Regions from separate parts of the Streptomyces sp. NPDC008317 genome, predicted to be linked through region 3. Evidence: riboswitches for the same ligand, from Rfam matches in the RefSeq annotation. Region 3 holds a riboswitch; each other region holds the start of a gene.
What was found. Region 3 has a riboswitch for cyclic di-AMP ahead of ACFY9V_RS20550 (transglycosylase family protein). Riboswitches for the same ligand answer to the same signal wherever they lie in the genome.
Positions count from the first base shown of each region.

Region 1 (9,726 bases), on a different contig from region 3:
GCCTCGAACACCCGGATCTTTCGGCGGAGAACATCCGGGTGAGCGGGATCGGCCACCTGGCACTGCCCGTGCACCGGGGTGTGGCCGCCGAGATACGGCGAGCGCTGAGCGGGAAGGAGCTGTGGAGGGGCGCGATCGACGCCGCATAACGGACACGTAACGGTCGAATATCAACCGAACACCGGGCAAGGCGGACGCCAGGTCACCGCAGAAGATTGTCGGCTCCCCGTACGGGGAGCTACAGTCACCGCTAATTCTCCTGCTGCCTAGGCGAAAGAGAAGCTGGCGGTGAACGAACGTCCTGCGTCGGGGTACGCCCCCGACTACGACGCCTACGGGTACGACGCTTATTCCACGGGCGCCTACCAGACCGTCGGCACCACCTTCGCTGACGCCGATCCGCTGTACGGCCACGCGCCCGACGCGACCGGTAGTTACGCGTATGCCCCGCAGCCCCCGCAGTACACACACGGGTACGGCTACGACACCGGTTACGGCTACGACCAGGGGCAGCCGCAGGCCCAGACCCAGGTCCAGCAGCCCCACGTACCGGCGCAGTCCCAGCCCGCCGACGCGTACGACACCGGCACGTACACCTCGTACGACACGGGCGTCTACGACACCGGCATGTACGCGGCCGGGACCGGGACGTACGACACCGGGACGTACGACACCGGCGGCTACGCGGCGTACGACCCGTACGCGACGCAGGCCGCGGGGACGTACTACGACACGGGGACGTACGACAGCACGGCGTTCTACCAGCAGCCGTATCAGGAGCCGCAGGCTCCGGCCCAACAGCCGCAGCAGGACTGGGACTCGGGCGCGTATCCGACGTACGGCTACGGGTACGGCTACGACGCCAGCGGCGACACCGGTGTGTACGAGCAGATGGCGCCGGTCCACGAGGAGCCGCAGCCGCACCCGCGGGTCGAGGAGCCGGTGGCGGAACCCGCCGCGATGACGGCCGAGTTCGAGGCGGTCGACGCGGTCGAGCCCGTGACGGCGACGGCGACGGCGACGGCCGAGGCGGCCCGCGACGACGAACCGGCCGTGGAGCACGCCTACGCGGACGCGTTCCCGGCGGACGGCGAGCCGGTGGCGCGCAGCCGACGACGAAAGCCCGCCCGGCGGTCGGCGCTGCTGACCGTGGCGGTCCCCTCCGTCGCGGTGATGGGCGTGGCGGCCGTGGGCGCGGCGGCGGTCTCCGGGGTCGGCGTCGCCGAATCCTCGAAGACGCAGGCCGACGGCGGGAGCGCGGCGACGGACGCGAACGCGCCGACGACGCAGTTCGACCGGCAGCTCGCCGGGGTGAGCGCCGACGCGAACGACTTCGCGGACCGCGCGAGCCGGACGCAGGAGCGGATCGACCTCAAGGACCGCGAGGCGGCGGCGAAGAAGGCCAAGGCGGACGCGGCGGCCCGCAAGGAGGCGCTGCGGCCGAAGTTCCTGCTGCCGGTGACGGAGAAGGGCCTCAGCGCGTACTTCGGCCAGGCCGGCGTCAACTGGATGGCGCTGCACACCGGCATCGACTTCCCCGTGTCGGTGGGGACGCCGGTCATGGCGGTCACGGACGGCACCGTCCGCACGCAGTGGAACAGCTCCTACGGCAACATGGCGATCGTCACGGCGGCCGACGGCACGGAGACGTGGTACTGCCACCTCAGCAGTACGAAGATTCGCAGCGGGTCGGTCAAGGCGGGCACCGTCATCGCCTACTCCGGCAACACCGGCAACACCACCGGTCCGCACCTGCACCTCGAGGTGCGGCCCCACGGGGGATCTCCGATCGATCCGCTGCCCTGGCTTCTGGCCCACGGGCTCGACCCCCGCTGACGCCCTGCGGGCGGGCCCACTCGCGACGTCCACCCTGCGCATGACGGTGCGCCCCGTCAGGGGCGCGGCCCCTGTGCGTCCACCCTGCGGGTGGGCTGTGCCCCGTCTGGGGCGCTGGGGGCACCCCCGGCCGGAGGTGGGGGGAGGAACTGCGCGGCCGACCGCCGCGCTCCCGCAGGTCACCACCCGCCCCGGCGGGGCAGTCCGGTTGTCGCCGGACCACCCGCCGGTGGGGGCTTGTCGCGCAGTTCCCCGCGCCCCTAAAAACCAGGCCCCGCGCAAGGTGAATCCCACGGGGGCCGCGCCCCTAAAAACCAGGCCCTGCGCGGGAGGGGCTAGAGCTTTTCTACGGGGGCGTAGCGGAGAAGAAGCTGTTTGGGGCGTTCGTCGCCGAAATCGATGGTGGCCTTTTCGTCGCCCGGCTGGCCGGTGACGGAGATGACGGTGCCAAGGCCGAACTGGTCGTGGGTGACGCGGTCGCCGACCTTGAGGGAGATGACGGGGCGGTCACCGGAGGAGCGGCGGGTGGCGAAGCCGCCGGCGGCGCCGGACCGGCCGCGGGCGGTGACGGAGGAGGCCGCGGAGGCGGACTTGGTCATGGGCCCCGAGGACCCCCCGGCGGAGCCGAGCCGCTTCCATTCGATCAGCGTCGGCGGAATCTCCTCCAGGAAGCGCGACGGCGGGTTGTAGGAGGGCTGGCCCCAGGCGCTGCGCATCGTCGAGCGGGTCAGGTAGAGCCGTTCGCGGGCGCGGGTGATGCCGACGTAGGCGAGCCGCCGCTCCTCCTCCAGCTCCTTGACCTGGCTGAGCGCCCGCATGTGCGGGAAGACGCCGTCCTCCATGCCGGTGAGGAACACCACGGGGAATTCCAGGCCCTTGGCGGTGTGCAGGGTCATGAGGGTGATGACGCCGCCGGAGTCGTCCTCGTCGGGGATCTGGTCGGAGTCGGCGACCAGCGCGACCCGTTCCAGGAAGTCGGCGAGGGTGCCCGGCTCGTCCGCGTCCCGCTCCTGCTCGAACTCCAGGGCCACGGCGGCCAGTTCCTGGAGGTTCTCCACGCGGGTCTCGTCCTGCGGGTCGGTGGACGCCTGCAACTCGGCCAGATAGCCCGTGCGTTCCAGCACGGCCTCCAGGACGACCGCGGGGCCCGCGCCGGACTCCACGATGGTGCGCAGCTCCTCCAGGAGCGTGTTGAAGCGCTTGACGGCGTTCGCCGAGCGGGCCGCCATCCCGTACGCCTCGTCCACCCGCCGCAGCGCCTGCGGGAAGGTGATCCGCTCGCGCGCGGCCAGCGCGTCGATCATCGCCTCGGCGCGGTCGCCGATGCCGCGCTTGGGCACGTTGAGGATGCGGCGCAGCGGCACGGTGTCCTCGGGGTTGGACAGCACCCGCAGATACGCCAGGACGTCGCGGACCTCGCGCCGCTCGTAGAAGCGGACGCCGCCGACGACCTTGTAGGGCAGGCCGACGCGGATGAAGACTTCCTCGAAGACACGGGACTGCGCGTTGGTGCGGTAGAAGACGGCGACGTCGCTGGGGCGGGCGTCGCCCGCGTCCGTGAGCCGGTCGATCTCCTCGGCGATGAACTGCGCTTCCTCGTGCTCCTGGTCGGCGACGTAGCCGACGATGACCGGGCCGTCGCCGGACTCGGTCCACAGGTTCTTCGCCCGCCGCCCCGCGTTGCGCTCGATGACGGCGTTGGCGGCCGTGAGGATCGTCTGCGTGGAGCGGTAGTTCTGCTCCAGCAGGATCGTGCGGGCCTGCGGGTAGTCCTCCTCGAACTGGAGGATGTTGCGGATCGTCGCGCCGCGGAAGGCGTAGATCGACTGGTCGGCGTCACCGACCACGCACAGCTCGGCCGCGTCCTCGTCCTGGTCGGTGCCGACCAGCTCGCGGACCAGCGTGTACTGGGCGATGTTGGTGTCCTGGTACTCGTCGACCAGGACGTGCCGGAAGCGCCGCCGGTAGTGCTCGGCGACGTCGGGGAACGCCTGGAGCAGATTGACGGTGGTCATGATGATGTCGTCGAAGTCCAGCGCGTTGGCGTCCCGCAGCCGCGACTGGTACATCGCGTACGCCTCGGCGAGCTTCTTCTCGAAGGGGTTCTCCGCGGTGGCCGCGAAGGTCTCCTCGTCGATCAGCTCGTTCTTCAGATTCGAGATCTTCGCGCTGAACGACTTCGGCGGGTACTGCTTGGGGTCCAGGTCGAGGTCCCGGCAGACCAGCGCCATCAGCCGCTTGGAGTCGGCGGCGTCGTAGATCGAGAACGACGAGGTGAAACCGAGCGACTTGGACTCGCGGCGCAGGATGCGCACGCACGCGCTGTGGAAGGTGGAGACCCACATCACATTGGCGCGCGGGCCGACCAGCTCCTCGACGCGCTCCTTCATCTCGCCCGCGGCCTTGTTGGTGAAGGTGATGGCGAGGATGGAGCCGGGGTGCACGTGCCGGGCGCCGAGCAGATAGGCGATCCGGTGGGTGAGCACCCGGGTCTTGCCGGAGCCCGCGCCCGCGACGATGAGCAGCGGGCCGCCCGCGTGCTCGACGGCGGCGCGCTGCTGCTCGTTGAGCCCTTCCAGGAGCTGCGCGGGGTCGGTGGCGGGCCGCGGGGCGCCGTCACGGTAATACGCGTCCCGCCCGGTGGCCTGCGGCGGCGGTCCGTCGAACCGGCCGCCGAACAGGTCGTCCGGTACGTGCTCGCCGCCGGGGCCCCCGTCCTCCGGGGGCGGCGGAGCGGTGGGGTCGGCGGGCTCGGGGGCCACATGCAGACCGTTCAGGAAGTTGTCGTCAAAGAGGCTGCTCATCGCTCCCCGAGTCTAGAGCCCGGCACCGACAGCCCACGGCCCTTCCCCGCACAGCCCCCGGCCGACCCCCCACGACCCCCGTACGACGGCCCCCCGGCCGACACCCCAACCCCTTCGCCCGGAACCCCGGCCGACACTCCCGGCCCCCCGCCCAACGGCCGCCTCCGGGGCAACCACGTACCTTTACCCCGTAGTCCCGTTACCACGCACCGTGACAATGGGAAATGATTACGAAAAGGTATCGGGCCTATCGGACACCGCTCTTCCCAGCAGCCCGGAGCGTTGGCTACGGTCTCGCTCCAGCAGCGTCCGGATGGGCGTCCGAAAGGAGTCCGCGCGCCATGGCGACACACCGTAAGGCTCGCGCCGCGATCCTCAGCACCCCCGGCCCGCGTGCGGCCGTGGGGATCACGACGGCCGCGCTGGCCACCGTGACCCTCTTCGCGGAGAGCGCCAGCGCCGAGCCGGCCAAGCCGAAGCAGCCGAGCATCGCCGAGGTGAAGGCGAAGGTCGACGGGCTGACGCACCAGGCCGAGGTCGCCACGGAGAAGTACAACGGCATCAAGGAGTCGACCGACGCGCAGAACGCGAAGGTCAACCGGCTCCTGGAGCAGGCGGCGAAGAAGACGCAGGCGCTGAACGACTCGCGCCGGGTCCTCGGGCAGTACGCCGCCGCGCAGTACCGCACCGGGGGCGACGACTCGACCGGCCGCTACCTGCTGGCCACCGACCCGCAGTCGATGCTCGACCAGGTGCACCTGTCGGACGTGCTCGGCAAGCGGCAGCAGAAGGCCGTCGAGTCGTACCGGGTGCAGCAGGCCGCGGCCACGCAGCAGCGCATCGAGGCGGCCAAGAGCCTGGCGACGCTCACCACCCAGCAGGGCGAACTGCGCACCGCCAAGCGGGATGTGCAGGCCAAACTGGGCGAGGCGCAGAAGCTGCTCAACAGCCTCAACGCGCAGGAGAAGGCGCGGCTCGCGGCGCTGCGGGCCAAGCAGGAGGAAGAGGCGCGCGTCAAGGCCGCCGCCATCGCGGCCAAGGAGAAGGCGGCGGCCGAGGCCGCGGCGAAGGCGGCGAAGGCCGCGAAGGACTCCTCGACGCCGACCGTGCCGAGCACGGGTTCCTCGAAGGCCGACGACGCCATCGCCTTCGCGCGCAAGCAGCTCGGCAAGCCCTACGTGTGGGGCGCGACCGGGCCGACGTCGTACGACTGCTCGGGGCTCACCCAGGCGGCGTGGAAGGCGGCCGGGGTCGATCTGCCGCGCACGACCTGGGACCAGGTGAACGTCGGCACGCGGGTGTCGGAGTCGAATCTCCGGCCGGGTGACCTGATCTTCTTCTACAGCGACATCAGTCACGTCGGCCTCTACATCGGCGGCGGCCAGATGATCCACGCGCCGCACACCGGCACCGTGGTCAAGATCGCCCCGATTACCGAAATGCCGTTCTACGGGGCGGTCCGTCCCGCATAGTCCACCCGGCATAGTCCGACTTGTCCGGACGCCGCCGCGCTCACAAACGGTAAGATCACAAAGCGATTTCGGTCACATTGCAATCCAAACTTCCCAAGGCTCGCACAAGTTGACTACGGTAGCCCGCTAGGTGGTGAGCTTCCCCGTCGGCTGAAGAGCCGACAGCGAATCACCTCCGCTCAATCCGGCCCAGGCCGGAGCCGGGGACCCAACAGCACGTGGGGTGAATCGGAACGGACGCCGCAGCAGGCGTCGGGACCGTAGGGCGACCTTCAGCCCGAACCCGTCAGCTAACCCGGTCGGCGGTATTCGGAAGGAGTCGCCTCCCTTGGCGTCGCACCGCAAGCCGCGCAATCGCATACTGTCCACGGCCGGTCCACGGGCCGCCGTCGGGATCACCACAGCGGCCCTCGCGTCGGTCACCCTGCTCAGCGAGAGCGCCAGTGCGGCGCCCGCGAAGCCCTCGATCACCGAGGTCAAGGCGCAGATCGACCAGCTCAACCAGGACGCCGAGGTAGCGACGCAGCACTTCGACGCCGCCAAGGAGAAGACCGACAACCAGCGGGCCAAGGCCAATCAGCTCCTGGAGCAGGTCGCGCAGAAGACCGCGAAGATGAACGAGACGCGGCGGGTGCTCGGGCAGTACGCCACCGCGCAGTACCGCGACGGCGGCCTCGACCAGACGACGCAGTTGCTGCTGACGGACGACCCCCAGAAGTTCTTCGACCAGTCGCACATGATGGACCGCATCTCCACCACGCAGGAACAGGCGCTGGAGACCTTCAAGGTCCAGCAGGAGCAGGCGTCCATCCAGCGCGCGCAGGCCACCAAGAGCCTCAACGAGCTGACCAGCGCGCAGAACAAGCTCGCGGCGGCGAAGAAGAACGTCCAGACGAAGCTGGCCGCCGCGCAGAAGCTGCTCAACAGCCTCAACGCGCAGGAGCGCGCCAAGCTCGCCGCGATGCGGCCCACCGCCCCGACCAACACCGCGGGCTCCTCGAACTCCTCGAACTCCACGGCGAGCAACGTCAGTTACACCTACAACGGCCCGGCGTCCGGCCGCGCCGCCGCCGCCATCCAGTTCGCGATGTCGCAGCGCGGCAAGCCGTACGGCTCCGGCCGCACCGGCCCCGACGCGTACGACTGCTCCGGGCTCACCCAGGCCGCCTACCGCGCCGCCGGTATCTCCATCGGCCGCACCACGTGGGACCAGGTCAAGGACGGCACGGCGGTCTCGCAGTCCGACCTGCGCCCCGGCGACCTGGTGTTCTTCTACTCCAGCATCAGCCACGTCGGCATGTACATCGGCAACGGCCAGATCGTGCACGCCCCGCACAGCGGCGCGGTCGTCGAGGTTGCCCCGATGAGCTGGATGCCCTTCGCTGCGGCCCGCCGCATCGCCTGAGCCGTATCACCAGGGCCCGCACCGCCTGAGCGCGTGCAGTCTGAGCCCGTATCGCCTGAACCCGTGCAGCCTGAGCCCGCGTCCGCGGAGCCTCAGGACCGCCGGGCTCACAGCCCCGCATAGCACCCCGTGCCCGGTCGGACCTCCCGACCGGGCACTTTGGTCAGCAGGCGCGCGCATATGACCGGGTCACCCGTCGAACGGCGGTCGTTTACGGTCACGGGCCGGTCGAATCGGAGCAGTCCCGGTCTCCTTCCCCTGGCGCACCCCCGGTCAGGTTTAGCGTCGCTACCCAGGTGACCGATCCCCACAGCCGTCAGGACCGTGGCGGCGCGGTCACCCCCGCCGAAGGTCCGGCGGCGCTCTGCTCCCCCGTGCAGGCGTCGCCGGGCCTCCGCGCGGGCCCGTCGGAGCACTGGAAGGAATGACGGCCGCATGGCCTCCCACAGTCCCGCCTCACACCGCAGAACCTCGGCGGCGCGTACGTCCGCCCGCACGTCGGCGCTCACCGCGACCCGCGCCGCCCTCACCGTGGCGCTCGCGTCCGCCGCCTCCGTGAGCCTGCTCGGCGAATCCGCCCTCGCAGACCCGCGGCCGCAGGCACCGGCCTCGCTCAGCGAGGTGAAGGACCAGGTCGACACGCTCTACCGGCAGGCGGAGGCCGCCACCGAGCAGTACAACGGCGCGAAGGAGGAGGCCGATCAGGCCCGCGCCGCGGTCGCCGATCTGCAGAACGAACTGGCCCGCAAGACCGCGCGGCTGAACGCCACCCGCGACACGATCGGCGCCCTCGCGGCGGCGCAGTACCGCACCGGCTCGCTCGACCCCAGTGTGCAGCTCGCGCTCAGCTCCTCGCCCGACACGTATCTGGACCGGGCCGGGATGCTCAACCGCCTCGACTCGCGGACGGCGACCGCGCTCGCGCAGCTCACCGAGGAGCAGCGGGACGTCACCCGTACCCATGACGCGGCCGACGCGAAACTCGACGCGCTCAAGGAGGCGCAGTCCAAGCTGGCCGCGCGCAAGGCGACCGTGCAGGGCAAGCTGCGGGCGGCGCGGGCGCTGCTCGACCGGCTGACGGCCGCCCAGCGCGCGGCCGTCGAGGCCGCCGACACCCCGTCGTCGGGACCGGCCGCCGCGACCCGCGCCAGCGCCCGTACGCCGCTGCCCGGCGACACGACGCCCGTCGCCGCGCCGTCCTCGCGCGCCGCCCAGGCCGTCACCTTCGCCTACCGCGCGCTCGGCCTGCCGTACGTCTGGGGCTCCACCGGGCCCAACTCGTACGACTGTTCCGGCCTCACCCAGGCCGCCTGGAGGGCCGCGGGGGTCTCGCTCCCGCGCACCACGTACACCCAGATCAACGCGGGCACCCGGGTCTCCGAGTCCCAGCTCCAACCCGGTGACCTGGTCTTCTTCTACTCCGGCATCAGCCACGTGGGCCTCTACATCGGCAACGGCCAGATGATCCACGCCCCGCACCCGGGCGCCCCGGTCCGTATCGCCCCGATCTCCGAGATGCCCTTCGCGGGAGCCACCCGCCCCACCTGACCGAGGCCGCCCGCCCGCTGAGCCCGGCCGTCGGCCCGTCCGCCCCGCCCACCGGTCCGCACGTCAGATGTTGATACGAAATCCGGACAAGCTCTTCTCCTGACGAACCGCCCGACTCCGGGCAGACTTGCCCCATGACGTCTACGCCGCTGAGCAAGGGTGCGAATGTGCCGGTCGCCGTGCCCGCCGTACGGGCCGAACTGGCCTGGGGAGCGGGCGGCGGGCCCGACGCCGACGCGTCGGCGCTGCTGCTGGCGGGCGGCGGGAAGGTGCGGGACGACGCCGACTTCGTCTTCTACAACCAGCCAGGACACGCGTCGGGGGCCGTACGGCACGCGGGGAAGCGGCAGGCGGCCGTGGTCACCGACACCATCGAGGTGGACCTGGCGCGCGTCGAGCCGGGGATCGAGCGGATCATGCTGTGCGCGTCCGCCGACGGCGGCACCTTCGGCGCGATGACCGGCCTCGGGCTGCGGCTGCTGGACGCGGCGTCCGGCGCCGAACTGGCGTACTTCCCGGTCACCGCGACATCCGAGACGGCGCTCGTCGCGGGTGAGCTGTACCGGCGCGGCGACGGCTGGAAATTCCGCGCGATCGGCCAGGGGTACGCCTCGGGCCTCGCGGGGCTCGCCACCGATTTCGGCATCAGCGTGGACGCGGA
Region 1 is NZ_JBIBFQ010000009.1:126,555-136,280, forward strand. It holds gene ACFY9V_RS27155 (alpha/beta fold hydrolase) at 1-149, shown strand, start outside; gene ACFY9V_RS27160 (peptidoglycan DD-metalloendopeptidase family protein) at 289-1,836, shown strand; gene pcrA (DNA helicase PcrA) at 2,172-4,640, opposite strand; gene ACFY9V_RS27170 (NlpC/P60 family protein) at 4,982-6,112, shown strand; cyclic di-AMP (ydaO/yuaA leader) riboswitch at 6,279-6,433, shown strand; gene ACFY9V_RS27175 (NlpC/P60 family protein) at 6,441-7,517, shown strand; gene ACFY9V_RS27180 (hypothetical protein) at 7,814-7,945, shown strand; gene ACFY9V_RS27185 (NlpC/P60 family protein) at 7,953-9,065, shown strand; gene ACFY9V_RS27190 (VWA domain-containing protein) at 9,200-9,726, shown strand, end outside.
Region 1: it holds a riboswitch for cyclic di-AMP, as region 3 does, so the genes downstream of both, ACFY9V_RS27175 (NlpC/P60 family protein) here and ACFY9V_RS20550 (transglycosylase family protein) in region 3, are expected to answer to the same signal.

Region 2 (9,726 bases), on a different contig from region 3:
GATCAGTACGGTGCCGCCGCCGTACATCGGCGCGAGGATCAGGACGGACGGCAGCGCGGTGACCGGCTGGTTGCCGAGCAGGAACTCCCCGATCAGGGGAGAGAGGAAGAAGAGGGCCACCGCGAGCCGGAGACGGTGATACGGGCGCCGGTCCTGCGGACGCGGGTCATGCGGGCGCCGGTCGTGCGGGCGCGGGTCGGCCGGCGGCCGGTACGCGGATACGGTCCGGGGGTCGGATACGGTCCCCGGCCGGGAGTCGGCCCCAGGTTCGGATACGGTCACCCGGCCAGCCTCGGCCCCCGGGTCCGGGGCGGAAGCGGCGGCCCGCGGCAAAGACGTCCGTACTGCGTCATCGGAAGGCATACCTCCGACGCTAGGCACCCGCCCCGTTCACGGCCTCGGCCGACCGGCCAGACCCGCCGTCCGACCGGCCAGACCCGTCAACCACCGACCGGCCCCGTCGGCCGACCGCCCGGAGGCGTACACCGACCGGCCCCGTACACCCACCGGCCCGCATCCCCGCCGGAGGCGCTACGGGACGGGACCGCCGAGAGCACCGCCCCCTCACTCCTCCCCCGCGTCATGCGCCAGCAGCGCGAGCTGAATCCGGTTCTCGACCCCGGCCTTCCCCAGCGCGCTGGACAGATGCGCCTTGACCGTCCCGACCGACACATGCAGCCGCGCGCCGATCTCGGTGTTGGAGAGCCCTTCGGCGACGGCCCGGGCGACGTCGCGCTCGCGCTCGGAGAGGTCGGCGAGCCGCTGCCGGGCGGCGTCGGCGCGGGAAGAGGAGCCGGTAGCCGCGTGGGCGATGAGGGCACGGGCGGCGGACGGCGACAGGACGGGTTCGCCGCGAGCCGCCCGGCGTACGGCCTCGACGATCTCCTCCGGCTCGGTGTGCTTGAGCAGATAGCCCGCCGCGCCCGCGCGTACCGCCTCCAGGACGGTGTCCTCGGCGCCGAAGGTGGTCAGCACGATGACCTGGGGCGCGGGGTCGCGCCCAGTGAGGGCGCGGGTGGCGGTGATGCCGTCCATGACCGGCATGCGGATGTCCATGAGGACGACGTCGGGACCGTGCTGCCGTACGGCCCCGGGTACGGCAGCGCCGTCCCCCACCTCGCCGACGACCTCGATGCCGTCGGCGCCGCGCAGCATCATCTTCAGCCCGGCGCGCACCAGCGGGTCGTCGTCGACCAGAAGTACCCGGATCATGCCGTCGCCCCTCACGCCTCGCCCTTCCCCCGCTGCCGGGGATCACGCGCTGATGTCGCGGGCCACGGTAGCCGTACCCGTACGGTGAACACGCCGTCGGCGCGGCCGTGTTCGAGGGTCCCGCCGTCCAGGGCGACGCGCTCGCCGAGGCCCACGAGACCGGTGCCGGAACCGGGGATCGGGCGCGGCGGCCCCGAAGTCGCCTCGTACGCCAGCGGGTTGGTCACCTCGACGGTGAGGTCCGCGCCGGGCGCGCCGCTCAGCCGTACGGTCACGGGTGAACCGGCCGCGTGCTTACGGGCGTTGGTCAGCGCCTCCTGCACCGCGCGGTAGGCGGTGCGCTGGACCTGCGGGCGCAGGTCGGACGCGAGCGCGGCGTCCACGTCGTCGTGGAACTCCACGTCCTGGCCGGCCGCCCGCGCCTCGCCCACCAGTACGGCCACGTCCGCGAGCCGTGGCTGCGGCGCGGCCGTGCCCTCGTCCTCCGTCCGCAGCACGAGCAGCACTTCCCGCAACTCCTCCAGCGCCTGATGGGCGTTGTCCCGGATGACGCGGGCGCTCGCCTCGATCTCGGCGGCGTCCAGAGCGGGGCCGCCGGCGCTCCTCGTCCGGTACGCCAACGCGCCCGCGTGCACGGACAGCAGCGAGATGCGGTGCGCCAGCACATCGTGCATCTCCCGTGCGATGGCGGTCCGTTCGGCGCGGCGGGTGTCGGCGAGCCGCCGCGCGTGGTCGGCGCGCTCGCGTACCGCGTCCTCCCGCAGCCGGACGAGGAGTTGGCGTCGGCTGCGCAGGGCGCTGCCCGAGGCGAAGAAGACGAGGTAGTACGCCACCGAGAAGGCCGCCGCCGTCCAGTCGGTGCCGTGCGGGTCCGACAGCAGCAGCGCGTCCGGCACCGACGCGGCCACGAACAGTCCGAGCACCGGCAGCGAACGGCGCAGCGGCTCGTACAGCGCCAGGCTCGCCGTGATCACCATCCCGGCGCCGAACACGCTGTTGGACAGCGCCAACGCGGGTACGGCCAGCAGCGCCACGGCCATCGGGTACCGCCTGCGCCACCACAGCGACACGCACGCGAGCGCGCCGAGCGGCAGGTCGACCGCCTGAATCCACACCGGCCGGTCCTCGTGCTGCGCCGCGACGCCGTACACCACCATGCCGACCAGTACGGCGAAGCAGAGCGCGGCCGCGTCCACGGCCCAGTCGCGGGGCGTACGGCCCTCCGGGCGGGCCTCGGTACGGCCCTCCGGGCGGCCCTCCGTACGGAGGTCGGCGTCGGTCATTCCCCGAGGGTAGGGGCGGCGGGGGTCTCGCCCGGGGAACCGTCCCCTATCCGCCCTCGGGTGCCGGACGGCGGGGCGTGGCCGACGGGTGGGCGCTCATTGCCGCTGGGGCTAGTCCTCAAACGCCGGACGGGCTGATTCATGGCATCTGGCACACCGCCAGCCCCGGCCTCCGTCCTCAAACGCCGGACGGGCTCATTCATGGCATCTGGCACACCGCCAGCCTCGGCTCCCGTCCTCAAACGCCGGACGGGCTCACTCACCACCTCTGGCACACCCGCCAGCCTCGGCTCCCGTCCCCAAACACCGGACGGGCTGACCCACCGCCACTGGCACACCCGCCAACCCCGGCGCCCGTCCCCAAACACCGGACAGGGCGACTCGCCGCCCCTGGTCGCGGACCCCCTCGCGGAGGCGGCGGACGAGGGGCGGTTAGCCTCGGAGGCAAGGCTTCGGGGTTGGTGCGTGAGGAGGAGGACGGGATGGCTGGGGTTCCGGCGAGTGTGGTGGCGGCGGGCGGGCTGATCGGCGGCTACGGGGTGGCCCGGTGGACGCGGAAGCGGGCCCTGGGGGGCGTGGCCCTCGCGGCGGCGGGCACGCTCGCGGCCCGCGAGTGGCACGCGCGCTCGGGACCGGCGGTCGCCACGACGCTGACCACCGTCTACGTGGCGGCTTTCGCGGGTTCGCACCCTCTCGCCCGTAAGCTCGGCGCCTGGCCCGCCGTCTTCACCGTCGCCGGTGGCGTGGCCGCCGCGTCCTGGGCCGTGACGGGCCGACGCGGCTGAGGCGGCGTGCTTGAACGCCGACGCGGGCGACGCCGCTGAGACCATGTCCCGGCCGTGACGGGCCGACGCGGCTGAGAGCCGCGCGTATGAACGCCGACGCGGGCGCCCCGTCCAGGGCGGTCGCGGGCCGACGCCGACATCGCCGCCACCCCTGAGACCACGCCCCGGCCGTGACGGGCCCGCGCGGCTGAGAGCCGCGTGTTTGAATGCCGCGCATGGACGACGACGATGTCACGAGCGGCGGCGGGGCCGCCGGTTCCGGGTCGGCGCGGATATGGATCGGCGCGATCCCGTCGGTGGATCCGGACGGCGTGGAAGTGATTCTGGACCTCGATCTGGACTCGCCCGACCCGGCGGAGCGGATGATCCGTCTGCTGCTGAACCGGGGGCACGAGGGCGAGGAGGGCGTCTTTTATCTGCTGCCGGACGACCTCTCGGCGCGTTATGAGCGGATCGGCGAGCGGTTGGCCGTGACGGTGCTGTCGCACCACGCGGTGCTGGACGCCGATCTGGGCGAGACGGACGAGTTGCGGACGCACCTCGCCGGGCTGGTCCGCGATCCGCTCGACGCCGACCGTCTGGTGCTGCTGCGGGGCGAGATCGTCACCGACTTCGTGCCGGCGGTCCAGGACGACGGCGCGCAGCCGTTGCTCGTCATCGAGCACACCGATGCCGCCGCCACGCTGGCGGATGTCCTGCGCCAGTTCGACGAGGGCGGGACGGGTATCGCCGTGCTGTCGGCGACGCTGGACCGGAAGGGCTGACCGAACCGGCCGCATGCCAACGGCCCTGGCGTCGGGGGGGAGCGCCAGGGCCGTCGGGGTTAACCGGAGGAGCGGTCCCGGGTGGAGCGGGACCGTCCCAGATGGTTCAGACGGCGATGTCGTGGGCGCGGAGCCAGACGGCCGGGTCGATGGGGGCGGCCCCGGCGGCGGGGCGGACCTCCAGGTGGAGGTGGGGGCTGGTGACGTTGCCGGTGGCGCCGACGCGCCCGATGGTGTCGCCGGTGATGACCTCGCCGGAGGTGACGACCATGGTGGAGAGGTGGCAGTACCACAGCTCGGTGCCGTCATCGAGGGTGAGGATCACGCGGTAGCCGTACGAGCCCGCCCACCCGGCCGAGGTGACCGTACCGGTGTGGATGGCGTGCACCGGGGTGCCGGTGGGAGCGGCGAAGTCCTGGCCGGAGTGGGTGTTGGCCCACAGGGAACTGGCCTCGCCGAAGCTGTCGGTGAGCGTGTACGAGGCGAGCGGCTTGAGGTACGAGACCGCGAGGTGGGCCAGGCGCTCGGACTCGGCCTTGGCGGCGGCCTCGGCATCGGCCTTGGCCTGTGCTTCCGCCGCGGCCTTCGCGGCGGCGGCCTGCTCGCGTACCTTCTGCGCGGCGGCCTCGCGGGCGGCCTGCTGGGCCGCCGCCTTCTCGGCCGCCTCGCGCTCGGCCCGCGCGGCGGCGTCCCGCTGCCGCGTGGCCTCGTCGATGATGCGGGCGCGCAGGGCCTCACCGGGGTCGGTGGGCACGGGGGCGGCGGACGGCGCGACGTCGACGGAGGAGGCGGCCACCACGGCGGTCGGAGCCGTGGTCGAAACCGGCGCCAAGTCCGTAGCTGGGGCCAAGTCCGTAGCCGGAACCAAGTCCGTAGCCGGAGCCAAGTCGGGGTCCGGAACCAAGTCCGTGGCCGTATCGGCGGCCGTGCTCACGGAGGTCGTACTCACGGAGGTCGTACTCACGGAGGTCGTGCTCACGGAGGTGTCGGGGGCCGACACGTCCCGTACCGCCGCGCCGAAGAAGTCACCGGCCGTGGGCAGCGCCGACACGCCGGGGGAACCGGCGGGCGAGACCCCGGTCGAACTCGGGGGCAGGTCAAGGGAGTCGGGAATTTCCGGCAGATCCGGGACCGCTATGGGCGCGGGTACGGCGTCGGCCGCGACGGCCACGCCCCCGGCCCCTACGGCGGCCATCGCGGCGACGCCGAGGACGGTCGAGCCACGGGCCACGGAGCCGACGGAGCGCTGGCGCGGAAGCCGGTGACGGTTCGCGCCCTGAACGCCGTACGCGCCGTATCCGCCCTGCGCGCCCACGGCACCGGCGTCGCCCTGGGCCGCGACGTACGCGGCGGCTTCGGCAGTGGCAGAGACAGAGGCAACAGAAGCAGAAGCAGTGGCTTCGGCAGAGGCGGCGGAATCCCCTGGAGAATTCCAGTCGTCCCACTCGCCGGGGGGATCGGCCGCTGGGGCCGCCGGGGCGGGAGCGTAGGCAGGCTGGTTGGACGCCACGCGGGCGCACTCCTTTCCTTCCTTGTCGCCTACCGGGTTAGCTGACGGGTTCGGAGCAGGAAGGTCTCCTACGGGCCTGGATGCTGCCCGATTCACCCCATTGGACCCCTCCCGTACGCCAGGGTGTGGCGAGCAGGAGGGCGGGTCCCCGGTTCCCGCGGACGGGATTCGGCAAGCGCGCGGTGCCGCCTCTGTGGCGGTGGTGACAACCGCGCTGCGTTATCGAACGTTAATAGAGCCGGGGTCGTTTTCCAAGCCGAATCAAAGAGTTGACGTCGGGAACCAAACAGTCACGGAGTGCGTGATACGGGTAAACCCGGCACCGGATGTGGCCGGGTAGTGATGTGAGTGTGTGTCAGTTGTTATGCACAGGGGGACGGTTCGATTACGTACGGTCAGGGCGCGGCGCCGATTCCGTGTGCACGGCCGTGTACGGCGTCGGCCGACGGCCGGGGTCCGGCAGCCAAGCAACGGGCGGCGACGGGGCCGCTGCGGTCTCGCCACCGGTGTGGACCTCTGCCAATTCGCGAATCGCTTGGCAGGTCACGCACCCGGACCCCACCATGAGCAGGCCCCGTACATCTGTCATGCACTCGTCCTCTCCATGACGCCCAAGGGAGCTTTTCATGGCACGCCCCAGCGACCCCCAAGTACCCGCGCCGTCAAGCCCGTTGAGCCCGGCCGGTGAATCCGGCCAGGTTGGGCGCGAAGTCGACGCCGCGGGCACGCCCGGCGTTATGTCCACGGGTACGTCCGCGGGCACGCCCGGCGTGACGTCCACGGGTACGTCCGGGGTCGTGTCCGGGGTCCCGGTCCCGTCCGGGGTCGTCTCCGGCGCCGAACCCACCGGCTCACCCGGGCGCATACCCGGCGCCCCCGCCGGGGTCCCGCTCGCGGCGGAGACGCCCACCCGGCGCTCGCTGCTGCGCGGCACCCTCGCCTTCGGGGCCGCCGTCACCGTCGGCGTCACGGCGGACCTGACGTCCGGGATCGGCCGCGCGTCGGCCGCCACCGTGGACTACCCGTCGGCCTCCTGGACCCCGGCCAGTTCCGGCAACTACACGGCGTCCAACCGCACTTCGACCTACCCGATCAACCTCGTGGTGATCCACGTCACCCAGGAGTCCTTCACCGACACCATCAGCCTCTTCCAGGACCCCTCCCACGCGGCGGCGGCCCACTACGTCGTCCGCTCGGGCGACGGCGCCATCGCCCAGTGCGTCCGCGAGCGCGATGTCGCCTGGCACGCGGGCAACTGGGACTACAACACCCGCAGCATCGGCATCGAGCACGAGGGCTGGGTCGACCAGCCCGCCTACTTCACCACCGCGATGTACCACTCCTCGGCCGCCCTCACCGCCGAGATCTGCGACAAGTACGGCATCCCCAAGGACCGCGACCACATCATCGGCCACGTCCAGGTCCCCGGCACCGACCACACCGACCCCGGACCCAACTGGGACTGGGTCCGCTACATCCGCCTGGTCAACGGCACCTGACGCCTCCGGCGCGGAATCGGCGCGGAATCGGCGCGGAATCGGCGCGGATTCGGGGGACGGTGCCCGAGCGCACGGCGGCCTTCACCTCGTGGACGTGGCCGCGTCCAGGGGAGGCAGGAGGTCGCCGTGGTGGAGGCGGAGGAGCCGGTCGTGGGCGGGGGTGAAGAGCGCGCGGCCGGTGTCCGGCGGTACGTCGCCGGGGGCGGCCAGCGGGGGGAGTGCGGTGGCCGGGAGGGACGTGTGGCCCGTCGCGCGCAGGAGGCGGGCGAGTGCCTCTTCGCGCGCGGGGCCCGCCAGTTCCTCGTCGGTGATCACGCAGACCGCCGGGTGGCGGAGGAGCCACTGGCTCCGGCGGGCCTCGTGCATGCCGGGGAAGCCGGGGTCGGTCAGCGCGAGGGTGATGCGGGCGTCCAGCGTCGGCAGGGCGGTGAGGATGTCGCGGTAGACGAGGTGTTCCGGCAGGGAGCCCACCTGGCCCTCGGGCCGGGTGAGGGCGCGGATCTGGCTGATGATCCGGTCGCGGATGTCCCGGTGGTGGAAGACGATCGGCGGCCGTCCGCCGGAGTGCCAGACGCGCAGAAGGTCGGCGTCGGCCCGGCGCAGGTCCAGGCCGGTGACGTACCAACAGCCCCTGCCCGGCAGCAGATCGAGCAGTTCGGCGGCGGGCAGCCGGGCCAGCCGGGCTTCGGCGCCGGGGTCCACGGGTGAGCCGTGCGTGACCGGCTGGCCCAGGCGCGTCCACCACACCCGCCACAGGGCGCTGACCGCCTCGTGAAAAGCGGGCTCCGCATTCGGGTTCGGACTCGGATTCGGGTTCAGCAGGCGGGCGGCCCTCTCGGGACCGTAGGCGGCCGTGAGCAGCGAATACACCTCGCCAGGACCGGGCTGCCGCGTCCCGGCCGACTGATCTCCGCTCATCGTGCCGAGCGAGGCATACCCGAGCGCGCCGGTGATCCCGGCCACCACCGGCGTCCCACTGCCCGGCAAAGACACGACGATCAAGTGGGCAGCGGACATGTAACTCTCCGAAGAAGTCGGGGCGGGCCGGGCTTGCTGCCCGGCGATGAACGGCATGGCGGGGGTACGTGGGCGCGTGGCGCTCACGGCCACGAGGCCCGGTCGCGGGTACGTGACCACGCGTGAGACCGACCGGTATGCGGGCCGCACCGACGTACGTGGCGCGTCGCGCACGCGGGTGCGCGGGCAAACGGTGCGTCGCCACCCGCGACGGGCCACCCGTACGCGGGCCTCGCCGACGTACGGGGCGCACCCGCGCCCGCACCCGCGCGGCTGGTGCGGCCGCCCGGTCGGAGCCACCCTGGGCGTGGCGCGCACGCACGCGTAAGGCCACCGGGACGCGGCCAGGCGTGCGGCGCACGGGGACGCGCGGGGCGAGGGGCGGTCGGCCGCCCGGGCGGACGGGACGGCCACGGACGGCGCGGGGGTACGCGGTCGGCGGTGTGGCGGTCACGCCGGAGTAGGTGGCGGTCGGCGGTCGGCCGCCGGGTCAGCGGAGACGACCGGGCCGCCCGGCGTAAGGAGAAGGTCTTCGTATACGTGGTGGCGGCGGGCCGTGACGCGGTCGTGGAGCAGGGCGGCGGCGCGGGCGGGTTCTCCGGCGTCCGCGAGGGCGCGGGCGAGGGTGTCGTGGATGATCTCGCGCTCCACGCGCACCCCGCCGATCCGGTCCGCCGCCTCGCCCAGGTCGGCGAGGAGGTCGGCCGCCGCCCGGGGGCGGCCCGCGGTGATCTCCGCCAACGCCCGTACCACCGGGGCCAGTACGTCGCGGAACTCCGTGCGCGGGTCGGCGGCGGCGCGGCGGGCCAGGGCGTGCAGGTCGTCAGTCGCGGCCTCCACGGCCAGGGCGAGGGCGAGGTTGAAGGTGTGGAAGACCTCCGCCATGCCGCCCGGTCCGGCCAGCAACTCCCGTACGTGCGCGCGGTCGTTGCGCCCGGCCGGTTCCTGTCCGGCCAGCAGCAGGCGCCAGTTGGTCGCGGCCCGCATGCCGACGTCGGACCTGGACAGGGCCGCGTCCGCGCGGCGACGGGCGTCGGCGAAGTCGCCGCAGGCGATGGAGTGGAGCGCGGCGTGCCAGGTGAGATGGCGCGACTGCACCGCGCGGGGGTCCGCCGCGAGCCACGCGTCGAGGAATTCCGTGCCCGCCCGCCCGGTGCCCAACTCGTGCTCGGCGTGGGCGAGGGCGTGGGCGGCGACGCCCGAGCGCGGGCAGATTTCCAGGGCGCGTACCGCGAGCCGGTGGGCGTCGCGTACCCGCCCCTGCTCCGCTCGGGCGGCGGCCAGCCAGCTCGTCCAGGGCCAGTTGGCGGGGCCCGCGAGGGCGGCCTGTTCCTCGACGAGGGCTTCGCCCCGCGCGCGTCCGGCCGGGTCCGCGTCCGCGGCGAAGGCGCCGAGCATGAGCCCGGCGACCTCGTCGGCCGGCCACCGGGCGAAGTGCGCCACCAAGTGGTCCGCGGTGAGCGCGTACTGCCGGTGCGTGAAGAGGAACACGCCGTACACCACGCTCGCCTCGCGCTCGCCGGCCGCCTGCGCGTCGCGGTACGCGACGGCCAACTCCGCCTTCAGCTCCGCGTCGCCGAGGCCGTCGCCGGTCGCCAGGGTGAGCAGCGCACGGGCCAGGCCGCAGTCCGGTTCCGAGGCCGCCCACCGGCGGAG
Region 2 is NZ_JBIBFQ010000001.1:1,147,076-1,156,801, reverse strand. It holds gene ACFY9V_RS04875 (hypothetical protein) at 1-120, opposite strand, end outside; gene ACFY9V_RS04870 (response regulator) at 565-1,212, opposite strand; gene ACFY9V_RS04865 (histidine kinase) at 1,224-2,495, opposite strand; gene ACFY9V_RS04860 (hypothetical protein) at 2,978-3,280, shown strand; gene ACFY9V_RS04855 (hypothetical protein) at 3,496-4,044, shown strand; gene ACFY9V_RS04850 (peptidoglycan DD-metalloendopeptidase family protein) at 4,151-5,275, opposite strand; cyclic di-AMP (ydaO/yuaA leader) riboswitch at 5,566-5,738, opposite strand; gene ACFY9V_RS04845 (N-acetylmuramoyl-L-alanine amidase) at 6,418-7,053, shown strand; gene ACFY9V_RS04840 (hypothetical protein) at 7,135-8,070, opposite strand; gene ACFY9V_RS04835 (hypothetical protein) at 8,521-9,726, opposite strand, start outside.
Region 2: it holds a riboswitch for cyclic di-AMP, as region 3 does, so the genes downstream of both, ACFY9V_RS04850 (peptidoglycan DD-metalloendopeptidase family protein) here and ACFY9V_RS20550 (transglycosylase family protein) in region 3, are expected to answer to the same signal.

Region 3 (9,726 bases):
CGGCACGGCGGCGGCCCGCGCGGCGGAGTGGCGCGGTCGGTGAAGCGGATGCGCGCGTATCTGGTCGAGCTGATCCACCGTAAGAGAGAAGACCCGGGCGAGGACCTGATCTCCGGTCTGATCCGGGCGAGCGACCACGGCGAGCACCTGACGGAGAACGAGGCCGCCGCCATGGCCTTCATCCTGCTCTTCGCCGGTTTTGAGACGACTGTGAACCTCATCGGCAACGGGGTGCACACCTTGCTCCGCCACCCGGAGCAGCGCGCCCGCCTCCAGGAGTCGCTGGCCGCGGGCGAGACCGGCCTGCTGGAGACCGCGGTGGAGGAACTGCTGCGCTACGACGGCCCGGTGGAGCTGGCCACCTGGCGTTACGCGACCGGCGACCTGAGCCTCGGCGGTCAGTCGATCGCGGCGGGCGACCCCGTACTGGTGGTACTCGCGGCGGCCGATCGCGACCCCGCGCGCTTCAACGCGCCCGATACCGTCGATCTGGCCCGGCGTGACAATCCCCACCTCGGTTACGGCCACGGCATCCACTACTGCCTGGGCGCGCCGCTGGCCCGGCTGGAGGCCAGGACGGCGCTCGCGTCCCTCCTCACCCGCCTCCCCGACCTGCGGCTCGCGGCGGATCCGGCCGAATTGCGCTGGCGCGGCGGACTGATCATGCGCGGACTGCGTACGCTGCCGGTGTCGTTCACCGCCGAGGCCGCGCAACAGAAGTGACGGCGCGTCACGGTCGTGATCGCGACGTGATGATCGCTACACCGACTTGTGATCCGTTGGCCAACACCGCTACGTTCTGCGGTCAACGCGAGAAGCGCGGTCGCTCGTACGGGCACGGTGCGTACGGACGGCCACCTCTCGCGGACGGCTCGCGCCAGACGCGGCGGACGTCACGGAAGCGGAAGCGGAGACAGCAGCAACAGCACCAGCAACGTCGGCGGGCTCCGGCCCGCTCCCCGCCGCCGTCACGTCACGCACCGCGCTCCGGCGCGTAAGGCTTACGAGAAAGGCGACCGCATGCTCTCGTCCGGGAACGGCCGGCACCGCCGACCGCGACAGGCCCCGGCGGCCATGGTGACCGTCGCGGCGACCGGCGCGGGGATCGCACTCCCGCTCCTCGGCGCGGGGGCCGCGCACGCCGCGGACTCCAGCACGTGGGACAAAGTCGCGATATGCGAGACCGGCGGCCTGTGGAGCGCCGACCCGAGCAACGGCTTCTACGGCGGCCTGGCGATCACCCAGGACACCTGGAACGCCTACGGCGGCCAGGCGTACGCGCCACGCCCCGACCTCGCGTCCAGGACGGAACAGATCGCCGTCGCCGAGCGGATGCTCGCCGACCTCGGGCCGAACGCCTGGCCCGGCTGCGAGGACGGTACGGGGCTGCTGGACGCCGTGACGCCGCCCGTGGCGGGCGGCACGCCCGCGGCCACCCCCACCACCCCGGCGCCGTCCGCCTCGACCCCGCCCTCCGGCGACGCCACGACCGGCGGCTCCGGCGGCACCGGGGGCTCGAACACCGACCCGTCGCTGCCGACGATCATCCCGACCGCGCCGGGGACGGACACGCCCACCGGGCCCGCCGACGGCTCGACGGTCACCCCGGTGACGCCCACGGCGCCCACCACCGCCCCCGTCACCCCCACGTCGCCCGGTGACGGCTCGCGGAACACTCCGGGCTCGCCCACCGCCGACGCGCCCGCGACGCCCGGCACGGGCCGCCACGCGAAGCCGTACGTGCCCACCGACGCCGAGCTGGCCGCGGCCGACCAGGCGACCCGTACGGAGCTGACCGCCGTCACGGACGCGGGCGCGGACAGCGGTACGGACACCGGCAAGGGCTCGGACGACGGCAGCACCGGAGCCACCGGCGCCAGCGACACCGGACACAGCGCCGACGGCGGCCACGACTACACCGTCGCGTACGGCGACTCGCTCGCCGGTATCGCCTCCAGCCACCACGTCCAGGGCGGCTGGAGCGGTCTCTACGACGCCAACCGGCAGGTGATCGGCCAGGACCCGAACCTCATCAAACCGGGTCAGATCCTGACACTTGACCTCGGCTGAGGGCTCCGCGTCTTTCTGACCGTCCGTCACGGCCGCGGGGGCAAACCGGACGAACCGTACGACGTCCTCCGCGGCCCGTGTGACAAGCCTCTCGCCCGCCCCTGTGACCGCCCGCTCGCAGAGCGCTGAAACCGGCCCCTGTGACCTGCGATTCTCTGAACCCGCTCTGGGGGCGGGAGCGGTGCGGGGGCGGAACGCGGATGTTTGTCCTTTCCGGCGCCTGTGCTTAGCGTCGTCATCGCTCGCCACAGCGGGCCCCGCCGGTCAGGAACGCCGAGTCCTGCCGCCGACCGACGGGAACAGTCGACGCGAAAGCGCCGTAGGCAGGAGCGGGGGACCCAAGGTCTTTCGCCGGTCACGTTCGTACGGCACGCAGCCTGCGGAACGCACCGGCTCGGGGTTAAGCACGGAATCCGCGGTCGCGGATCCGGCCGGGCAACTCACGCCCGAACCCGACAGCTCACCTCGCAGGCGTCGGTGAGGACACGAACCATGGCTAAGCACCGCCGTACGTCCAAGCTCGTCCGCATCGCCGCGCTCGCCGGTGTCACCGGCACCGCGATCGCCGTACCGCTCCTCGGAGCCACCTCCGCCTCCGCCGCCTCCGTCTCCACGTGGGACGCCGTCGCCCAGTGCGAGTCCGGCGGCAACTGGTCCATCAACACCGGCAACGGCTACTACGGTGGCCTCCAGTTCTCGCAGTCGAGCTGGGAGGCCGCGGGCGGCACCCAGTACGCCGCGCGCGCCGACCTGGCCACCAAGGACCAGCAGATCGCCACCGCCGAGAAGCTGCTCGCCATGCAGGGCCCGGGTGCCTGGGCCTGCGCCGGCGCCGGCAACCTGACCTCGGGCGGCTCCGCGGCGAACGTCGACACCTCGTCGCCGTCCTCGTCGTCGTCCTCCTCCTCGTCGTCGTCTTCCAGCTCTTCCAGCTCCTCCGGCTCCAGCAGCTCGGACTCCTCGAACACCGGCTCCTCCGACAGCTCCTCGCAGCCGTCGCAGCAGCAGAGCACCCCGGCCCCGGCCGAGACCTCCGCGCCGGTCACCCACCACAAGAGCCACGGCAAGGGCAACGGCGAGTACACCGTCGTCTCCGGCGACTCGCTCTCCAAGATCGCCACCGCGCACCACGTCTCCGGCGGCTGGCAGCACCTGTTCGACCTGAACAAGGACATCGTGCAGGACGCCAACCTGATCTACCCGGGCCAGCACCTGCACCTGGGCTGAGGCCACGGGATGTGATCCCCGGCCGGGCACGTACTCTCCCCCGAGCGTGCCCGGCCGGGGCCTTTTTCCGTCTCAGGGTCCGGGCTCGGTACCGGGCGCGACACCGAAGACGGTTAGGCTCAGGTCGAAAAAGACAGAGACATCTCAGAAGGACTGAAGGAGACACTCGTGCCGTCCATCGACGTCGTCGTAGCCCGGGAAATCCTCGACTCGCGAGGCAACCCCACCGTCGAGGTCGAGGTCGGCCTCGACGACGGCAGCACCGGCCGCGCGGCGGTCCCGTCCGGCGCCTCCACCGGCGCATTCGAGGCCCTCGAACTCCGCGACGGCGACAAGAACCGCTACCAGGGCAAGGGCGTCGAAAAGGCCGTCCTCGCCGTCATCGAGCAGATCGGCCCGGAGTTGGTCGGCTACGACGCCACCGAGCAGCGGCTGATCGACCAGGCGATGTTCGACCTGGACGCCACGCCCGACAAGTCCTCGCTCGGCGCCAACGCGATCCTCGGCGTCTCGCTCGCCGTGGCGCACGCCGCCTCCGAGGCGTCCGACCTGCCGCTCTTCCGCTACCTGGGCGGCCCGAACGCGCATGTGCTGCCCGTGCCGATGATGAACATCCTCAACGGCGGCTCGCACGCGGACTCCAACGTCGACATCCAGGAGTTCATGATCGCCCCCGTCGGCGCGGAGTCCTTCTCCGAGGCGCTGCGCTGGGGCGCCGAGGTCTACCACACGCTCAAGGGCGTGCTGAAGACCAAGGGCCTGTCCACCGGCCTCGGCGACGAGGGCGGTTTCGCGCCGAATCTCGGCTCGAACCGCGAGGCGCTCGACCTGATCATCGAGGCCATCAAGCAGGCCGGGTACGCGCCCGGCCAGGACATCGCGCTCGCGCTGGACGTCGCCGCCTCCGAGTTCTACAAGGACGGCAAGTACCAGTTCGAGGGCAAGGAGCGCTCGGCCGCCGAGATGACCGAGTACTACGAGGACCTGGTCGCCTCCTACCCGCTGGTCTCCATCGAGGACCCGCTGTTCGAGGACGACTGGGCGGGCTGGAAGGTCCTCACCGAGAAGCTCGGCAGCAAGGTGCAGATCGTCGGCGACGACCTGTTCGTCACCAACCCCGAGCGCCTGCAGAAGGGCATCGACAACGACACGGCGAACGCGCTGCTGGTGAAGGTCAACCAGATCGGCTCGCTCACCGAGACGCTGGACGCCGTCGAGCTGGCCCAGCGCAACGGCTACAAGTGCATGATGTCGCACCGCTCCGGCGAGACCGAGGACGTCACCATCGCCGACCTGGCCGTCGCCACCAACTGCGGCCAGATCAAGACCGGCGCCCCGGCCCGCTCCGAGCGCGTCGCCAAGTACAACCAGCTCCTGCGGATCGAGGAGATCCTGGACGACGCCGCCGTGTACGCGGGTCGCTCGGCGTTCCCCCGCTTCAAGCACTGAGCCGTCCGTTTCCGGGCCCCGGCCTCCGTACGTCCCCGCACCCGGTCCCGTACCGTGGGCGGGGACGTACTGGCGTGCGCGCCCGTACGGCAGCGTGTGGACGCGACGGCGTGCGAGGACGGCGAGGGGAGACACGACGTGGGGGCGGATCGGTTCTCCACCTCGGCCCGGCTGAAGGCCATCGGCCAGGAGGCGCAGGCCCGGGTGTACCGGGCGGCGGCCAAGCGGCGCCCGCCGCGGCGCAACAAGCTCACCGGCCGCGCGGCGCTGCTCGCCCTGGTGCTGTGCGCCCTGGTCGTGGCGCTCGCCTACCCGACACGGCAGTACATCGCCCAGCGCTCCGACATCGCCGACCAGCGCCGCGAGGCCCAGAAGGCCCGCCAGCGGGTCGAGGAGCTCCGCGAGGAGAAGGCGCGCTGGCAGGACCCGCAGTACGTACGGACGCAGGCCCGCGAGCACCTGCACTTCGTCCTGCCCGGCGAGACCGGCTACAACGTGGCGGCGCCGGCCCCGACCGGGGACGCCGCCGCCGACCACCGGACGACGAACGAGGCCGCCGCACACCGCCCCTGGTACGACAATCTGTGGGACAGCCTCGACCACGCCGACGCCGCCGCCGCGCCCCGGCACTGACCCCTCGCTCCCCGCGTACCGCCCCCGACCTAGAACGGCCCATGACGAAGCACCCCGAGCCCACCGCCCCCACCCCGCCCACCGACGCGGACGTCGCCGCGTTCACGGCGCAGCTCGGCCGCCCGCCGCGCGGCCTGCGCGCGATCGCGCACCGCTGCCCCTGCGGCAACCCGGACGTGGTCGAGACCCAGCCCCGGCTGGAGGACGGCACGCCCTTCCCGACGCTGTACTACCTGACCTGTCCGCGCGCCGCGTCCGCGATCGGCACGCTGGAGGCCGACGGCGTGATGAAGACGATGACCGCCCGGCTCGCCGAGGACGAGGAGCTGGCCGCGGCCTACCGCGCGGCCCACGAGGACTACATCGCGCGGCGCGACGCCATCGAGGTCCTGGAGGGCTTCCCCAGCGCGGGCGGCATGCCGGACCGCGTCAAGTGCCTGCACGTGCTCGTCGGCCACTCCCTGGCCGCGGGCCCCGGCGTGAACCCGCTCGGCGACGAGGCCATCGCCATGCTGCCCGAGTGGTGGGCGAAGGGCCCGTGCGTCGCCCCCGCGACGGAGACCGGAACCGTAACCGCGACCGCGACCGGGACCGGAAACGGAACCGCGACCGGGACCGCCCCCGAGACGGAGGAGTCCGCGTGACGACCGGTACGGCGACCGACGGGCCGCGGGGCACGACCGTCCGCGTGGCGGCCGTCGACTGCGGGACGAATTCGATCCGGCTGCTCGTCGCCGACGTCGACCCCGCGACCGGCGCGCTGACCGACCTCGACCGCAGGATGCGGATCGTCCGGCTCGGCCAGGGCGTGGACCGCACGGGGCGGCTGGCCCCCGAGGCGCTGGAGCGGACCTTCGCGGCCTGCCGCGAGTACGCGGAGGTGATCGCGGAGCACGGCGTCAGCGCGGACCGCGTCCGCTTCGTGGCGACCTCCGCGTCCCGCGACGCGGAGAACCGGGACGACTTCGTACGCGGAGTCGTCTCCCTCCTCGGCGTCGAGCCCGAGGTGATCAGCGGCGACCAGGAGGCCGCCTACTCCTTCACCGGCGCCACCCGCGGCCTGACCGGCGCCGAGGCCCTGGACACGCCGTATCTGGTGGTCGACATCGGCGGCGGCTCCACCGAGTTCGTCCTCGGCGACGACACGGTCACCGCCGCCCGCTCGGTCGACATCGGCTGCGTCCGCCTGACCGAACGGCACCTGGTGGCGGACGGCGCGGTCGTCGACCCGCCGACCGGCGACCGGGTGGCCGCGATCCGCGCCGACATCGACGCCGCCCTGGACGAGGCGGCCCGCGCCGTCCCCCTCGACCGGGTCCGTACGCTCGTGGGTCTGGCCGGGTCGGTCACCACCGTCGCGGGCATCGCGCTCGGCCTGGCCGCGTACGACTCCGCCGCGATCCACCACTCCCGTATCACCGTCGAGCAGGTCGCGGAGATCACCGCGCGGCTGCTGGCCGCCACCCACGCCGAGCGCGCCGCGATCCCCGTGATGCACGAGGGCCGCGTGGACGTGATCGGCGCGGGCGCGCTGGTGCTGCTGCGGATCATGGAGCGCACGGGCGCGAAGGAGGTCGTGGTCAGCGAACACGACATCCTCGACGGGATCGCGTACGCCGTGGCGGAGTCGGCGGGCCGGGACAGGCCCTAGCCGTCTCTGCGGAACAGGGCCGTCCAGAGGAAGGGCTCCCCGAAGTGCGGGGAGTCCTTCGGCTCGTCGCGCATGCGGCGCAGTTCGACCTCGGTCAGGCCGGAGAAGATCCAGCGCAGCGACTCGGGGGTGTAGCCGAGGCCGCCGTGCAGCCGCGCGTCCCGGTAGAAGTCCGAGTCGGGCAGTTCCGAGCCCATCGCCCCCGCGGCGAAGCAGGTGAGCGCGAGATGGCCGCCGGGGGCGAGCACGCGGTCGAGCAGCGCCAGATAGCTGATCCTGCGGTGCGGCGGCAGATGGTGGAAGCAGCCGGAGTCGCAGACCAGGTCGTACGGCCCGCTCAACGCGCCCGCGCCCGCGCCCATGCCGTCGCCGTCGCCGCCCTCGCTCAGCGCGAAGGCGTCCCCTTCGTGGAAGCGGATTCCCTCCACCCCGGCCGCGCGCGCCCGCTCCCGCGCCCATCGCACGGCGGCCGGTGACAGGTCGACGGCGTCCACCTCGAAGCCGCGCCGCGCCAGCAGCACCGCGTTGCGCCCCGGCCCGCACCCCAGGTCCAACGCCCGTCCCGGCCGTACCACCTCCCGGTCCAGGCAGGACACCAGGTTCTCGTCCGGCTTGTCCACGAAGAACGGCACTCCGCGTTCCCGGTCCCCGTAGAACCCGTCCCACCACCCGGCGGCCCCTGCCGTCCACCGGTCCGCGTCCCCGGCGAACAGCCCGTCCAGCAGTCTCAGTACGTCCTCCACCGACCTGATGTCCCGCTCCACGCCAGCCCCCTCTTCTCCGGTCTTCTCCGGCGTTTCCGACAGGGAGAACGCTAGGCCCATCGGGCATGAAAGCCCAGGTCAGAGCCTTTGTGGCGACCCCTTCGCGCGCCGCCTGCGGGCCTGGCCCGACCCGGCCGGGGGAGTCCGCCGGGGGGCCGCCCGCACGTCCCCGGCGGCCCCGCGGAAGCCCGGCGAAGGGCCTCCCGGGGCGAGCGCCGGCACACTTTCTCAGCTGAATTCCGTCCGCGCGGCTGCCGCCGCCGTCTCGCTGTCCGTCACGATGTCCTTCCCCTTCTTCTCTGTGTACGTGACGAGTTGAGCCGGAGCCCGGACACCGCCTCCAGCACGCGGGAAGATGCTGGACAGTGTTGGACAGGGTTGGACAGGGTTGGACGGGGTCGGGCAGGGTCGGGCAGGGCTGGACAGGGTTGGGCAGACCGGAACGGCGGGGCATGGATCAGTCGGAGGACCTGTCGGCGGCGGCCGACTTCGCGGTGTGGCTGGCACGATTACGGGCCCACGCGGGCGACCCGTCGCTGGCCGTCCTGGCCCGGCTGACCGGTGCCGTACCGCGCGGCCGCCCCGTACCGAAGTCCACGCTGGGCCGGGCGTTGCAGGGCGAGAGCCTGCCCTCGGTCGACGACGCCGTCTCGATCGCGGTGGCCTGCGTCCTCCATGAGGGCGGCGGCCGGGAGCGCGCGGAGGCCGTCCGGCGCGAGTGCCGCGAGCGGTGGGTGCGGGCCAAGTCGGCCGAGCGGGAAGCGACGTTGACGGCGAAGGCCGCGGCGGACGGGGAACCGGCGCCGTCGGCCGCGGCCGTACGCACCGCGGCCGAGCAGGCGTTCCTCGCCAAGTACCACCCGTGCGTGGAGACGTTGCTGGACACGATGGAGCTGTTCGGTGTGACACTGCGCCGTTCGGACTTCCGCTACCGGATGAGCACGTCGTACATCAGCCTCACCGTCCAGGGCGAGGGCAGCGCCCAGCGCGTGCAGGAGGCGATCCACGCCGCCAAGCGGGTGCTGATCAGGGGAGACGCCGGTTCCGGCAAGACCACGCTGCTCAAGTGGCTTGCCGTGGGGGCCATTCGGGGCGATCTGCCGGAGCCGATGGGCCGGTGGAACGGCGCGACGCCGTTCTTCCTCCCGCTGCGGCACTTCGCCGAACGGCCGCTGCCCGCCCCCGAGGACTTCCTGACCTACGCCGCCAGGACGCTCGCCGACGTCGCGCCGGACGGCTTCGTCCGGGACGCGCTGGACTCCGCGCACAGCCTGGTGCTGATCGACGGCGTGGACGAACTGCCCGCGAGCCGCCGCGACGAAGTCCGCGACTGGCTGCGCGAGTTGACCAGCGGATACCCGGACTGCCGGTATGTCGTCACCTCGCGGCAGGCGGCCGTGACCGAACGCTGGCTCGCCCCGATGGGCTTCGCCTCCTTCGAACTGGCCCCGATGGGTCCGTCGGACCAGAACCAGTTCATCGAGCACTGGCACACCACCATGCGGTCCACCGCCGAGGACGCGGAGGAACGGGCGCGCCTGACGACGTACGAGCACGCTCTCGTGCGCAGCCTGTCCGAGCGGCGCGAGTTGCGCAGACTCGGCGGGAACCCGCTGCTGTGCGCCCTGCTCTGCGCGCTGCACTGGGACCGGGACATGCAGCTTCCCGACGACCGGGTCAAGGTGTACGACGCGGCGCTGGAGATGCTGCTGGTCCGCCGCGACCAGCAGCGGAACATCGCGGTGGAGGGCCCGCGGCTGCGCAGCGGAGTCCAGGAGATGCTGCTGCGCAGGCTCGCGTACTGGATGATCCGCAACGATCTGACCGAGATCTCCTTCGCCCAGCTCACCGGGCGGGTGGCCGCGTACCTCGCGGACTCGGCGCAGTACCCCGAGGAATCCGCCGCCGTGGCCCGCCAACTGCTGGAGCGGT
Region 3 is NZ_JBIBFQ010000006.1:69,964-79,689, reverse strand. It holds gene ACFY9V_RS20560 (cytochrome P450) at 1-723, shown strand, start outside; gene ACFY9V_RS20555 (transglycosylase family protein) at 1,021-2,070, shown strand; cyclic di-AMP (ydaO/yuaA leader) riboswitch at 2,376-2,559, shown strand; gene ACFY9V_RS20550 (transglycosylase family protein) at 2,563-3,297, shown strand; gene eno (phosphopyruvate hydratase) at 3,466-4,746, shown strand; gene ACFY9V_RS20540 (septum formation initiator family protein) at 4,885-5,379, shown strand; gene ACFY9V_RS20535 (DUF501 domain-containing protein) at 5,421-6,023, shown strand; gene ACFY9V_RS20530 (exopolyphosphatase) at 6,020-7,030, shown strand; gene ACFY9V_RS20525 (methyltransferase domain-containing protein) at 7,027-7,794, opposite strand; gene ACFY9V_RS20520 (NACHT domain-containing protein) at 8,247-9,726, shown strand, end outside.